DNA from 2 places in the Pseudomonas sp. GW823-FHT04A03 genome. Region 1 is predicted to be linked to the other one. Evidence: predicted binding sites of a transcription regulator. Region 1 holds the regulator's gene; the other holds the start of a gene.

The links. The regulator FliA, encoded in region 1, starts transcription of late flagellar genes. The targets are predictions, from matches to a motif close to CTAAAGTTTNNNNNNNNNNNGCCGNTAA.
Region 2: AC1Q9F_RS14410 (methyl-accepting chemotaxis protein) is a predicted target of FliA. The motif match lies at 1,748-1,775, and genes of this name have one in related genera.

Annotation. Positions count from the first base shown of each region.
Region 1 covers NZ_JBXAIV010000011.1:106,558-114,323, forward strand. The annotation lists gene flhA (flagellar biosynthesis protein FlhA) at 1-1,572, shown strand, start outside; gene flhF (flagellar biosynthesis GTPase FlhF) at 1,584-2,924, shown strand; gene fleN (flagellar synthesis regulator FleN) at 3,038-3,868, shown strand; gene fliA (RNA polymerase sigma factor FliA) at 3,865-4,605, shown strand; gene AC1Q9F_RS23405 (chemotaxis response regulator CheY) at 4,773-5,144, shown strand; gene AC1Q9F_RS23410 (protein phosphatase CheZ) at 5,163-5,951, shown strand; gene AC1Q9F_RS23415 (chemotaxis protein CheA) at 5,991-7,766, shown strand, end outside.
Region 2 covers NZ_JBXAIV010000004.1:389,874-397,639, reverse strand. The annotation lists gene AC1Q9F_RS14410 (methyl-accepting chemotaxis protein) at 1-1,672, opposite strand, end outside; gene AC1Q9F_RS14405 (hypothetical protein) at 1,955-2,209, shown strand; gene AC1Q9F_RS14400 (lipocalin family protein) at 2,241-2,810, shown strand; gene AC1Q9F_RS14395 (formimidoylglutamate deiminase) at 2,859-4,223, opposite strand; gene hutC (histidine utilization transcriptional repressor HutC) at 4,370-5,080, shown strand; gene AC1Q9F_RS14385 (HutD/Ves family protein) at 5,090-5,659, shown strand; gene hutU (urocanate hydratase) at 6,080-7,762, shown strand.

The DNA.
Region 1 (7,766 bases):
GAAGTCGCCCAAGAGGCAGAGTTCTACGGTTCGATGGACGGTGCCAGCAAATTCGTGCGTGGTGACGCCATCGCCGGCCTGCTGATTCTGTTCATCAACCTGATCGGCGGCATGGCCGTCGGTATCTTCCAGCACAACATGACCTTTGCCGACGCGGGCAAGGTTTACGCCTTGCTGACCATCGGTGACGGTTTAGTGGCGCAATTGCCATCACTGTTGTTATCTACAGCTGCGGCGATCATGGTGACCCGTGCTTCCGGTTCGGAAGACATGGGCAAGCAGATCAATCGCCAGATGTTCGCCTCGCCCAAAGCGCTGGCGGTGGCTGCCGGTCTGATGGCGGTCATGGGCCTGGTGCCGGGCATGCCGCACTTCTCGTTCCTGTCCATGGCTGCTCTGGCCGCCGGTGGCGCTTACCTGTTCTGGAAGAAGCAGAACGTCGCCAAGGTGCAGGCGCTGCAAGAGGTTCAGCGTCAGCAGGAATTGCTGCCGTCGCCGGCCCGCGCCATGGAAACCAAGGAGCTGGGCTGGGACGACGTGACCCCGATCGACATGATCGGCCTGGAAGTCGGCTACCGCCTGATTCCGCTGGTGGACCGCAACCAGGGCGGGCAATTGCTGGCGCGGATCAAGGGCGTGCGCAAAAAGCTCTCGCAAGATCTGGGCTTCCTGATGCCGACCGTGCACATCCGCGACAACCTCGACCTGGCGCCTAGCGCCTATCGCCTGACCCTGATGGGCGTGATCCTGGCCGAAGCCGAGATCTACCCGGATCGCGAACTGGCGATCAATCCGGGGCAGGTCTACGGCACGCTCAACGGCATTACCGCCAAAGATCCGGCTTTCGGCCTGGAGGCGGTGTGGATCGAAGTCAGTCAGCGCGCGCAGGCACAATCGCTCGGTTATACCGTGGTCGATGCCAGCACCGTGGTTGCGACCCACTTGAACCAGATTCTGTACAAGCACTCCAGTGAGCTGATCGGCCACGAAGAAGTGCAGCAACTCATGCAATTGCTGGCCAAGAGCTCGCCGAAACTGGCCGAAGAGCTGGTGCCGGGCGTGGTCACGCTGTCGCAACTGCTCAAGGTATTGCAGGCGCTGCTGGCCGAACACGTGCCGGTGCGCGATATCCGCAGCATTGCCGAAGCCATCGCCAACAATGCCGCCAAGAGTCAAGATACCGCCGCTTTGGTGGCCGCTGTGCGGGTCGGCGTATCCCGCGCCATCGTCCAAAGCATTGTAGGGACTGAGTCGGAGCTGCCAGTTATCACGCTGGAGCCAAGGTTGGAACAAATATTGCTCAATAGTCTGCAGAAGGCAGGACAAGGCTCGGAAGAGGGCGTTCTGCTGGAGCCGAGCATGGCCGAGAAGCTGCAGCGTTCGCTGATCGAAGCGGCGCAGCGCCAGGAAATGCAAGGTCAGCCGGTGATCCTGTTGGTAGCAGGCCCGGTTCGCGCGATGCTCTCGCGCTTTGGTCGCCTGGCAGTTCCCGGACTGCATGTGCTGGCCTACCAGGAAATTCCGGACAACAAGCAAGTGACCATCGTTGCGACAGTAGGGCCCAACGGCTGAGGTAGTGGTTTATGCAAGTTAAGCGTTTTTTCGCCGCCGATATGCGTCAGGCCATGAAGCTGGTTCGTGATGAGCTGGGCGCTGATGCCGCCATCATTGGCAACCGCCGCATTGCCGGCGGCGTCGAGCTGACGGCGGCGCTCGATTACAAACTGTCGGCGCTGGCCCCGCGTGTTCCGAACATGGAACTCGAGGATGAGCTGCGCAAGACCCAGTCGCGCATCGTCACCGCCCAGGCCGAACTGAGCCTGCGTGGCGAAGCCGACGGCAACACCAATCGCCAGCTGTTCGCCGGGCTGCCGTTGACGGCCGGCCTGCCGCTGACCGCTGCCGAGCCGCTGACCGAACCGACCTACGAGGCTCCGGCCCGTCCAGCCCCGGCGCCTGCAGCGGTTTCCGCTGGCGTCGACCCGCGTGCTCTCGACTCGATGCGTTTCGAGCTCAACAGCCTGCGCGAGCTGATGGAAGTGCAACTCGGCACCCTGGCCTGGAACCAGCTGCAAGGCAGCCGTCCGGCTCAGGCCAACCTGTACCGTCGTCTGCAACGCATCGGTTTGTCCGGCCCGCTGTCCCGTGATCTGCTGTCGATGATCACCGAGATCGACGAACCTCGTCAGGCCTGGCGCATGCTGCTGGCGCACCTGGCGCGGATGATTGCCGTACCGGAAGTCGAGCCGCTGGAAGAGGGTGGGGTGATTGCCATGGTCGGCCCTGCCGGCATGGGCAAGACCACCACCCTCGCCAAACTGGCCGCCCGTTACGTGCTCAAGTACGGCGCGCAGAACATCGCGCTGGTGAGCATGGACAGTTTCCGTATCGGCGCGCAGGAGCAGCTCAAGACTCTGGGTCGCATCCTTAACGTTTCGGTGACCCACGTCGATCCGGGCCAGTCCCTGGTGCAGGCGCTGGATCCACTGCTGCGCAAACGCGTGGTGCTGATCGATACCGCCGGCCTGCAAGCCAGCGATCCGGCACTGCGCATGCAGCTGGAAAGTCTGGCCGGTCGTGGCATTCGGTCGAAAAATTATCTGGTCCTGGCAACCACCAGCCAGAAACAGGTTCTAACCGCCGCTTATCACAGTTACAAGCGTTGCGGGCTGGCCGGGTGCATCCTGACTAAACTGGATGAGACGGCCAGCCTTGGCGAAGTGCTGAGCCTGGCGATCAGTCACGAACTGCCGGTCGCCTACCTGACCGATGGGCCGCGTATTCCGGATGATCTGCATCTGCCGCGCCGTCATCAACTGGTCAGCCGCGCCGTCAGTGTGCAAATGCAGGAAGAACCCAGCGAAGAAGCCATGGCTGACATGTTCGCTGATATCTACCACAGTCCGACCAAGCAGGTTGGCTGAGGTAATGAACCGTTTTTGTACCTACATCGATGGTCTGCCATGCATTGTTCCGGTTGTGAACGCGCAGCCAGTAATGTGGCCTCCGTCTATGCAAGACAAGGTAAAGAAATAACATGGGCAGCATGCATCCCGTACAGGTGATCGCGGTGACCGGCGGCAAAGGTGGCGTCGGCAAGACTAATGTGTCAGTGAACTTGTCCCTGGCCCTGGCAGAGCTTGGCCGTCGGGTCATGCTGCTGGACGCCGACCTGGGGCTGGCGAACGTCGACGTTCTGCTGGGCCTCACACCCAAACGCACCCTGGCCGACGTGATCGAAGGCCGCTGCGAGCTGCGCGACGTGCTGTTGCAAGGCCCCGGCGGGATCCGCATCGTGCCGGCCGCTTCCGGCACCCAGAGCATGGTTCACCTGAGCCCGGCCCAGCATGCCGGCCTGATTCAGGCGTTCAGCGACATCGGCGACAATCTCGATGTACTGGTGATCGACACCGCTGCGGGTATTGGTGACTCGGTAGTCAGTTTTGTTCGCGCAGCCCAGGAAGTGTTGCTGGTGGTCTGCGACGAGCCGACCTCGATCACCGACGCCTACGCGCTGATCAAGCTGCTCAACCGCGATTACGGCATGAACCGCTTCCGCGTCCTGGCCAACATGGCCCAGAGCCCGCAGGAAGGTCGCAATCTGTTCGCCAAGTTGACCAAGGTCACGGATCGCTTCCTCGACGTCGCCCTACAATACGTCGGCGCAGTGCCCTACGACGAAAGCGTGCGCAAGGCGGTGCAGAAGCAGCGTGCGGTCTATGAAGCCTTCCCGCGTTCCAAGTGCGCACTGGCGTTCAAGGCGATCGCACAGAAGGTCGACACCTGGCCGCTGCCCGCCAACCCGCGCGGTCACCTCGAATTTTTCGTCGAGCGCCTCGTGCAGCAAACGGCAGGACCTGTGCTATGACCGCCAGCGGTATGAACCTTTACAAAAAGTCGGCGCGTGACGCGCAGTACGAGCTGATCGAGCGTTACGCGCCACTGGTCAAACGCATCGCCTACCACTTGCTGGCGCGATTGCCGGCCAGTGTGCAGGTCGAAGACCTGATCCAGGCCGGGATGATCGGCCTGCTTGAAGTCTCGACCAAATACGACGCCAGCAAGGGCGCCAGTTTTGAAACGTACGCGGGCATCCGGATCCGCGGTGCGATGCTCGATGAAGTCCGTAAGGGGGACTGGGCACCGCGCTCGGTTCACCGCAATACCCGTATGGTCAGCGACGCGATTCGCTCGATTGAAGCTAAAACCGGCCGTGACGCTAAAGATCACGAAGTTGCGGCCGAACTCCAATTGAGTCTCGACGATTACTACGGGATTTTGAACGACACCCTGGGCAGCCGGCTGTTCAGTTTCGACGACCTGTTGCAGGACGGCGAACACGAAGGGCTGCACGAGGATGGCGCCAGTGCTCATCTGGAGCCGTCGCGCGATCTGGAAGACGAACGTTTCCAGGCCGCGCTGGCGGACGCGATTGCCAATTTGCCGGAGCGTGAGCGACTGGTGTTGGCGCTGTACTACGACGAAGAGCTGAACCTCAAGGAAATCGGTGAAGTCCTTGGCGTCAGTGAATCGCGGGTCAGCCAGTTACACAGCCAGTGCGCGGCCCGCTTGCGGGGGCGTTTGGGGGAGTGGCGAGCGCGCTGAAGGCAGTGTGGGGACACTGCGAACGAGGCTGGTGCGGTGGTGAACGGCACCGGTCTTGCTCTGTTGTGCTCCAGACAGTCATCGAGTGTTTTGCCGGATTGATTGAAATGGCGCGTCCAGGTGCTGGACGCGTTTAAGACTGCTTGGAGGTCGAATTGAACAAAGACATGAAAATCCTCATCGTTGATGACTTCTCAACGATGCGGCGGATCATCAAGAACCTGTTGCGTGATCTCGGGTTCACCAACACCGTTGAAGCCGACGATGGCACCACCGCCATTCCGGTGCTCAACAGCGGCAGCATCGACTTTCTGGTGACCGACTGGAACATGCCTGGCATGACCGGTATCGACCTGCTGCGCCACGTGCGCGCCGATGAAAAGCTCAAGCACCTGCCAGTGCTGATGGTGACCGCTGAAGCCAAGCGCGAGCAGATCATCGAAGCGGCCCAGGCCGGCGTTAACGGCTATGTGGTCAAACCTTTCACGGCCCAGGCGTTGAAAGAAAAAATCGAGAAGATTTTCGAACGCATCGGCTGATGAACGCGCGGGGGAGCTATGGAGCATAAAGAATCTTCACAGGGCGACTTCGAGTCGACCCTGAAAAAACACGCGGTCGAACTGGTCGAAAGCCTTGAAAAGGGCAGGTTCGGCGACGCTGTGCAACTGATCCATGAGCTCAATCAGACCCGTGACCGTGGCCTGTACCAGGAAGTGGGCAAGCTCACGCGTGAACTGCACAGTGCGATCGTCAATTTCCAGATCGATCCGCACATGCCGCAGGCTGAGGAAGTGTCGCAAATCACCGACGCTACCGAGCGCCTGGGCTACGTGGTCAAACTGACCGAAGCTGCCGCCAACCGCACCATGGATCTGGTGGAAAGCGCGACCCCTGTGGTCAATGGCCTGGCTGACGAAGCCCAGGCCTTGAGCGCCGATTGGGGCCGCTTCATGCGCCGTGAGGTCGGGGCTGAAGAGTTCCGTGAACTGGCGCGCCGGGTTGACGGTTTTCTGGCACGCAGCAGCGCGGACAACCGCGCGGTGTCGAGCAATCTGAACGACATTCTGCTCGCCCAGGATTACCAGGACCTCACAGGCCAGGTGATCAAGCGCGTGACCCAATTGGTCACCGAAGTCGAAAGCAACCTGCTCAAGCTCGTGCTCATGGCCAGCCAGGTGGACCGCTTTGCGGGCATCGAACATGACCGTGCGGCGATGCTTGCTGAAAAAGATCCACAAAAACATCTCTCGCAGGGTGAAGGTCCGCAGATTCATGCCGATAAACGAGAAGACGTTGTGTCCGGTCAGGACGATGTGGACGATTTGCTATCCAGCCTTGGATTTTGAGTTTTTTTGGGTTTTTAGACCTGTAGGAGCACCCCATTAATGAGCTTCGGCGCCGATGAAGAGATCCTTCAGGATTTCCTGGTTGAGGCCGGCGAGATTCTTGAGCAACTGTCCGAACAACTGGTCGAGCTGGAAAGCCGCCCGGATGACGCAGATCTGCTCAACGCAATTTTTCGCGGTTTCCACACTGTAAAAGGGGGCGCCGGCTTCCTTCAGCTCAACGAGCTGGTGGAGTGCTGTCACATCGCCGAAAACGTGTTCGACATCCTGCGCAAGGGTGAACGACGCGTCGATGCAGAACTGATGGACGTGGTGCTCGAAGCGCTGGACGCGGTGAACAGCATGTTCAGCGAAGTCCGCGATCGTAGCCCGATCACCGCCGCCACCCCGGAACTGCTGGCCGCCCTGGCGCGTCTGGCTGAACCGCAATCGGCGGATGAAGCCCCGGCTTCGCCTGTTGCCGAGATGATCGAAGAACTGGTCGTCGAAGGCGATTCGGGTGACATCACCGATAACGAATTTGAACAGTTGCTGGACTCGCTGAACGCCGTCAAGGCCGAAGCCGAAGCCCCGGCGGCTGCCGCTGCACCTGCTTCCGATGAAGCGGCCAGCGATGAAATCACCGACGCCGAGTTCGAGTCGCTGCTCGACCAGTTGCATGGCAAGGGCCAGTTCGCGGCTGACGCCGTGGCTCCGGCCGCTGCGGCACCTGCTGCTCCGGCGGCGGGCGACAGCTCGGACATCACCGACGACGAATTCGAAGCCTTGCTTGATCAGTTGCACGGCAAGGGCAACTTTGCCGTCGATGCGCTGGAGTCGGCGATTGCTTCGGTTCCTGCGCCTGCTGCCCCGGCAGCAGCTGCGGCCGGTAGCGATCTGATCACCGACCACGAGTTCGAATCGCTGCTCGACGATCTGCATGGCAAAGGCAAGTTCACTGACGTTGCCACCGGTGCCGTCGTGACGGCCGGCAATGCTTCGGCGGTTGCAGCGCCTGCCGCCAAGGCCCCGGCCGCTGCGGCAAAACCTGCTGCAAAAGCGCCTGAGCCGAAAGCCGAACCGGCCAAACCGGCTGCCGCCGCTGCACCGGCTCCGGCCCGTGCACCGGCGACGCCGCCACCGGAAAAACCGGCGAGCGAAGCCGAGACCACCGTACGTGTGGACACCGCGCGTCTCGACGAAATCATGAACATGGTCGGCGAGCTGGTGCTGGTGCGTAACCGTCTGGTGCGCCTGGGCCTGAACAGCGGCGACGAGTCGATGCAGAAGGCCGTGTCGAACCTCGACGTGGTCACCGCCGACTTGCAGACCGCCGTCATGAAGACCCGGATGCAGCCGATCAAGAAAGTCTTCGGCCGCTTCCCGCGTCTGGTTCGCGACCTGGCACGCCAGCTCAAGAAAGAGATCAACCTGGAACTGGTGGGCGAAGAGACCGACCTCGACAAGAACCTCGTCGAGGCACTGGCCGACCCGCTGGTCCACTTGGTGCGCAACGCGGTCGACCACGGCATCGAGTCGCCGGAAGAACGCGAAGCGTCGGGCAAGGCCCGTGGCGGCAAGGTGATCCTGGCGGCCGAGCAGGAAGGCGACCACATCCTGCTGTCGATCTCCGATGACGGCAAAGGCATGGACCCGAACGTCCTGCGTGCCATCGCCGTGAAGCGCGGTGTGATGGACAAGGATGCCGCCGATCGCCTGAGCGACACCGAGTGCTACAACCTGATTTTCGCCCCGGGTTTCTCGACCAAGACCGAGATCTCCGACGTGTCCGGCCGCGGTGTCGGCATGGACGTGGTGAAGACCAAGATTTCCCAG
Region 2 (7,766 bases), on a different contig from region 1:
CGCTGCCCAGGCGTTCGCCGGCCTGGTTGGCGATGCCGACGCTGCTTTCGCTCTCACGCTGGCTCTCGGTCATGATGCCGACCGCCTGACGCGCGCCGACTTGCAGCTCTTCGATCATCTTCTGCACTTGCTGCGCCGAATCCTGGGTGCGGTGCGCCAGGTTGCGGACTTCGTCGGCGACCACGGCGAAACCACGACCGGCTTCACCGGCACGGGCCGCTTCGATGGCGGCGTTGAGCGCCAGCAGGTTGGTCTGCTGGGAGATGCTGGTGATCACTTCCAGAATCTGCCCGATGTTCACGGTGTTGCTGTTCAGGGTTTCGATGTTGCCGCAGGAGTCGCTAATTTTCGCCGACAGCTGTTGCATCGCGTGGATGGTCTTATCCACCACCTGCTGGCCGTCTTCGGCCAGGCTGCGCGCATCGCTGGAGTGTTGCGAGGCGAGGGCGGCGTTCTGGGCGATTTCCTGGGCGGCGGCGCCGAGCTGGTTGATCGCGGCGGCCACGCTGTTGGTGCGCGAGGCCTGCTGGTCGGAGTTGAACATCGACGAGTTCGACGCCGCGACCACGCGCAGGGCGACTTCGTTGACCTGCCCGGTGGCCGACGACACTTCGCGGATCGAGGTGTGGATGCGCTCGACGAAACGGTTGAACGACAGCCCCAGCGCACCGAATTCATCGTGGCCGTGGATGGTCAGGCGTTTGGTCAGGTCACCTTCGCCTTCGGCGATGTCGTGCATGGCGCGGCCCATGGTCAGCAGCGGCTGCATCAGCACGCGGATCAGCATGCCGAGCAGGGCGATGATGATCACCACAGCGATGATCATGGCGATCAGCGCCGAGGTGCGGAATTCGCTGAGCATCGAGAACGCGGTGTCCTTGTCCAGCACCAGCCCCACGTACCAGTCGGCCGACGGCACGCCGTTGACGCGGGTGAAGGAGATCAACTGGGTCTTGCCGTCGAACTCGACTTCCTTCAGGCCCGGGCTGACTTTCGGCGCGCCGTTGGGATAGGCCTCGGCCAGGGTCTTGAGCACCAGTTTGCTGTCCGGGTGGATCAGGATCTTGCCGTCGGCACCGACGATGAATGCGTGACCGTGGCCGCCGAAGTTCAGCGAGTTGATGATCGCGCTGACGCTCGACAGATCAATGTCGGCGCCGGCCACACCGATCATCTGGCCCTCGCGCTGCACCGGGGTAGCGACGGTGATCACCAGTTTGCCCGACGAGGCGGCGATGTACGGTTCGGTGACGATGGTCTGTTGCGCAGCGTTGGCCGCCTTGTACCAGCCACGGGCGCGCGGGTCGTAATCCGGCGCGCGGTTGCCGGCCGGGACCGAGAACATCACGCCGTCGGCGCCACCGAAGTAGCTGAGCTGGAAATTGCCGGTGTAGGCGGGCAGGTCGATGATGCGTTTCAGGCTGGTCGGAGCGTTGCCGTCGGCGACAACCTGTTGCGCCATCGATTGCAGCAACTGAATGCGGCTTTCCAGCCAGGTCTGGATGTTGCTGGTGGTCAGGCTGCCCAGTTCCTGCATCGACGCTTCGGTGCTGCTTTGCAGGGCTTCGCGCTGGCGATAGTCGTTGAACAAAATGAAACAGGCGAACGCAACGGCCACCACGAGGGCGGCAGCCAACAAGATCTTGTGGCTGAATTTCATGTTTCTGGTCATTAAGTGAGCTACCGCGAAGGGGCTGGTCAAGAAAGGGCGGCAATTTGCCACACTATCGGGCTTTGCGCTGCTCTTATTTCGACCGCTGCGCGCCAAAGATTAGGCGCCTTTTGCGAAATGCGACGAAATGCTCAATAGCCTTACAAACTGTCTGATTTACCGGCGAAAGCCGGACGAGCGGGCTAACAAATAGCCAGCCTCCCAGGGAACCAGACAGGGGTTTTCTCTTCTAAGCTTCTGGTTGGCGCCATGCCATCCCCCTTCCGTTCCAGGAGTTACACCATGTCGCTGCGATCTATCGCCCTGCTGTCGTTTTGCGTGCTGTTGGCCGCATGCAGCAAGGTCAATCAGGAAAACTATTCGAAGCTCTCGGCCGGCATGGCCAAGGCCGAAGTGGAGACGCTGCTTGGCAAGCCCACCGATTGCTCGGGCGCGCTCGGCATGTCCAGTTGCACCTGGGGCGACAAGAACAGCTTTATCAGCGTGCAGTACGCCGGTGACAAAGTGCTGATGTTTTCCGGCCAAGGCCTGAAGTAAACCGGGGCTACGCGCCCACGGGAGAAAAACAATGAAGCGGTTATTGCTTGTCCTTTTTGCCGGCCTGGTATTGGCCGGCTGCGCCACGACCGGTGAAGATCCGCTGGCGCCGAAGACGGTCAACAGTGTCAATCTCAAGCGTTACCAGGGCACCTGGTACGAACTGGCGCGTCTGCCGATGTATTTCCAGCGCCATTGCGCGCAATCCGAAGCCCGTTATTCCCTCAAGCCAGACGGCAATATCGCGGTGTACAACCGCTGCCTGACGGCGGACTGGACGTGGGAAGAAGTCAAAGGTACGGCTTATCCACAGGTGCCGGGCAAGACCGACAAGCTGTGGGTCGAGTTCGATACCTGGTTCTCGCGTCTGATTCCGGGTGTGGCGAAGGGGCAGTACTGGGTGCTGTACGTCAGCGATGACTACAAGACCGCCCTCGTCGGCGACCCGAGCCGTCGCTACCTGTGGCTGTTGTCCCGCACGCCGACCGTCAACGGTGTGGTGCGCGAGGAACTGCTGAGCAAGGCGCGTCAGCAGGGTTACGACACCACGCGCCTGATCTGGCGTACGTCGGATCAGCAGATGGCCAAGACGTCCAACTGACGCGCAACAAAAAACCTGTGGAGGTTGCCCTCCACAGGTTTTTTTGTGTCAGCCCAAAAGCTCTCGCAGAACCTGGGTGAAGGCGCGATTGCTGTCTTCCTCCCCGGCATGTCGCCCCTCGCACACGACCCACTGACCATTGACCAGCACGTCGCGTACCTGACGATCGCCACCGGCAAACAGCCAGCGATTGAGAATCCCGTCACCGCTGGCCGTGGCCAGATACGGATCGTTGCCATCGAGCACAATCCAGTCAGCCCGCTTGCCGACTTCCAGCGCGCCGATCGGCTGGCCCAGCGCCTGAGCGCCACCGTCCAGCGCTGCGTCATACAGCGTACGGCCGACCATCGGCTGATCCGCGCCATACAAGCGGTTGCGCCGCTGATCGCGCAGACGCTGGCCGTATTCCAGCCAGCGCAGTTCTTCCACCACACTCAACGACACATGGCTGTCGGAGCCGATGCCCATGCGCCCGCCCTGAGCGAGGAAATCCACCGCCGGGAAAATCCCGTCGCCGAGGTTGGCCTCGGTGGTCAGGCACAGGCCGGCGATGGCGCGACTCTTGGCCATCAGCGTGACTTCTTCCGGATTGGCGTGGGTCGCGTGAACCAGGCACCAGCGCTGATCGACTTCGGTGTTTTCGTACAGCCATTGCAGCGGACGACGACCGCTCCAGCTCAGGCAGTCGTCGACTTCCTTCTGCTGTTCGGCGATGTGGATGTGCACCGGGCATTGCTTGTCGCTAGCCGCCAGCACTTCGCTGATCTGCTGCGGCGTGACCGCACGCAACGAGTGGAAGCACAGTCCCAGCGACTGCGCCTTTTGCTGCGCCAGCAGGGGTTGCAGACGTGATTGCAGTTTCAGGTAATTTTCGGTGCTGTTGATGAAACGGCGCTGGCCTTCGTTCGGCGTCTGGCCGCCGAAACCGCTGTGGCTGTAGAGCACGGGCAGCAATGTCAGACCGATGCCGGCGGAACTGGCCGCCTGGCTGATGCGCAACGCCAGTTCGGCCGGGTCGGCGTAAGGCTGGCCGTTGTGATCTTGGTGGACGTAATGGAATTCGGCGACCGAGGTGTAACCGGCCTTGAGCATTTCGATGTACAGCTGACGGGCAATCACACCGAGCTGGTCGGGGCTGATTTTTCCGACGAGCCGGTACATCAGATCGCGCCAGGTCCAGAAACTGTCGTTGGGATTGCCGGCCACTTCCGCCAGTCCCGCCATCGCTCGCTGGAACGCATGGGAGTGCAGATTCGGCATCCCCGGCAGCAGCGGACCGCTCAACCGTTCGGCGCCGTCTGCGGTGGAATCGGCCTGGATTCGGGTCAACACGCCATCGGCGCTGACCTCGAGACGTACATTGTTGGCCCATCCGTTAGGCAGCAGCGCGCGTTCGGCAAAGAAGGCGGACATGGTTCAGCACCCCATCGTGTGTTATTTGTATATACATATACAGACGTTTGCCTGCCCGGTAAACTCCGGCAAGCTAGCAACTTTCATCCAATGAACAGGGATCCACCGTGCCGACTCCGCCTCCAGTCTCCCCGTTGGCCGCGAACATGGGCGACAGTCCGGCGCCCTTGTACGCCCGCGTCAAACAGATGATCACCCAGCAGATTGACAGCGGTAACTGGCCGCCGCATTACCGCGTGCCGTCGGAAAGCGAGCTGGTCAGCCAGCTGGGTTTCAGCCGCATGACCATCAACCGCGCGCTGCGGGAAATGACCGCCGACGGTCTGCTGGTGCGCATGCAAGGCGTCGGCACTTTTGTCGCCGAGCCGAAGAGCCAGTCCGCGCTGTTCGAAGTGCACAACATCGCCGACGAAATCGCCTCCCGTGGCCATCGCCACACTTGCCAGGTGATCACCCTGGAAGAAGAGGCCGCCGGTTCCGAGCGCGCGCTGGCGCTGGACATGCGCGAAGGGCAGAAGGTCTTTCACTCGCTGATCGTGCACTACGAAAACGACATTCCGGTGCAAATCGAAGACCGCTTCGTCAACGCGCTGGTCGCCCCGGAATACCTCAAGCAGGATTTCACCCTGCAAACGCCTTACGCCTACCTGAACCAGGTCGCGCCGCTGACCGAAGGCGAGCACGTGGTCGAAGCGATCCTTGCCGAAGCGTCTGAATGCAAATTGCTGCAGATCGAAAAAGGCGAGCCTTGCCTGCTGATCCGCCGTCGTACCTGGTCGGGTCGTCAGCCGGTGACGGCGGCGCGCCTGATTCACCCTGGTTCCCGTCATCGTCTGGAAGGTCGGTTTCATAAATAGAGAGCATAAATGAGTGAAGTGAAGGTTTTACGCGCTGAAGGCTACCCGCGCATGCCGTGGAAAAACGGCGGCGGCAGCACCGAGGAAATCACCCGTGACGCTGGCGCTGGCCTCGACGGTTTTGGCTGGCGTCTGTCGATTGCCGACATCGCCGAATCCGGCGGCTTCTCGACCTTCGCCGGTTACCAGCGGGTCATCACGGTATTGCAGGGCGACGGCATGACCCTGTGTGTCGACGGCGACGATACCCGGCCGTTGTTACCCCTCGACCCGTTTGCCTTCAGCGGCGAAAGCCAGGTGTCTTGCACCTTGCTCGGCGGCGCGATCCGCGACTTCAACCTGATCTACTCGCCCCAGCGTTACAGCGCACGCTTGCAATGGCTGGACGGCGAGCAGCGGTTTTTCAGTTCGGCCAACACCGTGCTGGTCTTCAGTGTCAGCGAACTGCTGGAGGTCACGGTCGGTGACAGTGCATCGCAACTCGGCCGCCATGACTGCCTGCAACTGGACGGTAACACCGGGCTGACGGAGATTGCCGTCAATGCCGGCTGCTGCGTGATCGAGCTGTCCCCGCGCTGATTCGTTCACTCGCCCTGAGTGGGAACGATCAAAAACCGCTGCTTTGAAAGCAGCGGTTTTTTTTCGTCCCGACGTTCCCGAAATGCGCACCAACTTGTTACCGAACGCCCCAGCGTGGCGCAAAACCACGCTTTCGTAACAACCTCTCGCTACCCTCAATCCACCCCGCGAAAAATTTCATGAACGCCAGAGCCCTTGATTCAGGCGCTCTCCAGCCCTGTCCGAAGTTTTTGTTGAACGGTCCTCCAACAAGTTGGCCGCTTGATTGCATATGCTTGTATGTACAAGTAAAGACGTATGCGTATGAGTCGATCGAGACTCTCCGCAGCGTCCACTGATTCGCTTGTCGCGCACTGATGCGCACAGGCTGCTCGCCCACTGCCAGGGTTGGTTTGAATTGATCGCTGAGGAGTCTTTTTCGTGACTGACAACAAAACCACTAAGTTTCGTGACGTCGAAATCCGTGCCGCCCGCGGCAACAAGCTGACCGCCAAGAGCTGGCTGACCGAAGCGCCGCTGCGCATGCTGATGAACAACCTCGACCCGGAAGTCGCCGAGAACCCGAAAGAGCTGGTGGTCTACGGTGGCATCGGTCGCGCTGCGCGTAACTGGGAGTGCTACGACAAGATCGTCGAGAGCCTGACCAACCTCAACGAAGACGAAACCCTGCTGGTGCAATCGGGCAAGCCGGTCGGCGTGTTCAAGACCCACAGCAACGCCCCGCGCGTACTGATCGCCAACTCTAACCTGGTGCCGCACTGGGCAACCTGGGAACACTTCAACGAACTCGACGCCAAAGGCCTGGCCATGTACGGCCAGATGACCGCCGGCAGCTGGATCTACATCGGCAGCCAGGGCATCGTCCAGGGCACCTACGAAACCTTCGTTGAAGCCGGTCGCCAGCACTACAACGACAACCTCACCGGCAAATGGGTACTAACCGCCGGCCTCGGCGGCATGGGCGGCGCCCAGCCACTGGCCGCGACCCTCGCCGGCGCCTGCTCGTTGAACATCGAGTGCCAGCAGATCAGCATCGATTTCCGCCTCAAGACCCGCTACGTCGACGAGCAGGCCAAAGACCTCGACGACGCGCTGGCCCGCATCGCCAAATACACCTCCGAAGGCAAGGCCGTTTCCATCGCCCTGTGCGGCAACGCCGCTGAAATCCTTCCGGAACTGGTCAAGCGCGGCGTGCGCCCGGACATGGTCACCGACCAGACCAGCGCCCACGACCCGCTCAACGGTTACCTGCCGGCCGGCTGGACCTGGGACGAATACCGCGCCCGCGCCAAGACCGAGCCAGCCGCTGTGGTCAAGGCCGCCAAGCAATCGATGGCCGTCCACGTCAAAGCCATGCTCGACTTCCAGAAGATGGGCGTGCCGACCTTCGACTACGGCAACAACATCCGTCAGATGGCTCAGGAAGAAGGCGTCGAAAACGCATTCGATTTCCCGGGCTTCGTACCGGCCTACATCCGTCCGCTGTTCTGCCGTGGCATCGGCCCGTTCCGCTGGGCTGCGCTGTCGGGTGATCCGCAGGACATCTACAAGACCGACGCCAAAGTCAAAGAGCTGATCCCGGACGACGCCCACCTGCACAACTGGCTGGACATGGCGCGCGAGCGCATCAGCTTCCAGGGTCTGCCGGCGCGTATCTGCTGGGTCGGCCTGGGCCTGCGCGCCAAGCTCGGTCTGGCGTTCAACGAAATGGTGCGCAGCGGCGAGCTGTCGGCACCGATCGTGATCGGTCGCGACCACCTCGACTCCGGCTCGGTCTCCAGCCCGAACCGTGAAACCGAATCGATGCAGGACGGCTCCGATGCAGTCTCCGACTGGCCGCTGCTCAACGCGCTGCTGAACACCGCGAGCGGTGCGACCTGGGTTTCCCTGCACCACGGCGGCGGCGTCGGCATGGGCTTCTCCCAGCACTCGGGCATGGTGATTGTCTGCGACGGTACTGACGAAGCGGCCGAGCGTATCGCTCGCGTGCTGCACAACGACCCGGGCACCGGTGTCATGCGTCACGCCGATGCCGGTTACCAGATCGCCATCGACTGCGCCAAGGAACAAGGGCTGAACCTGCCGATGATCACCGGCAAATAAGAGA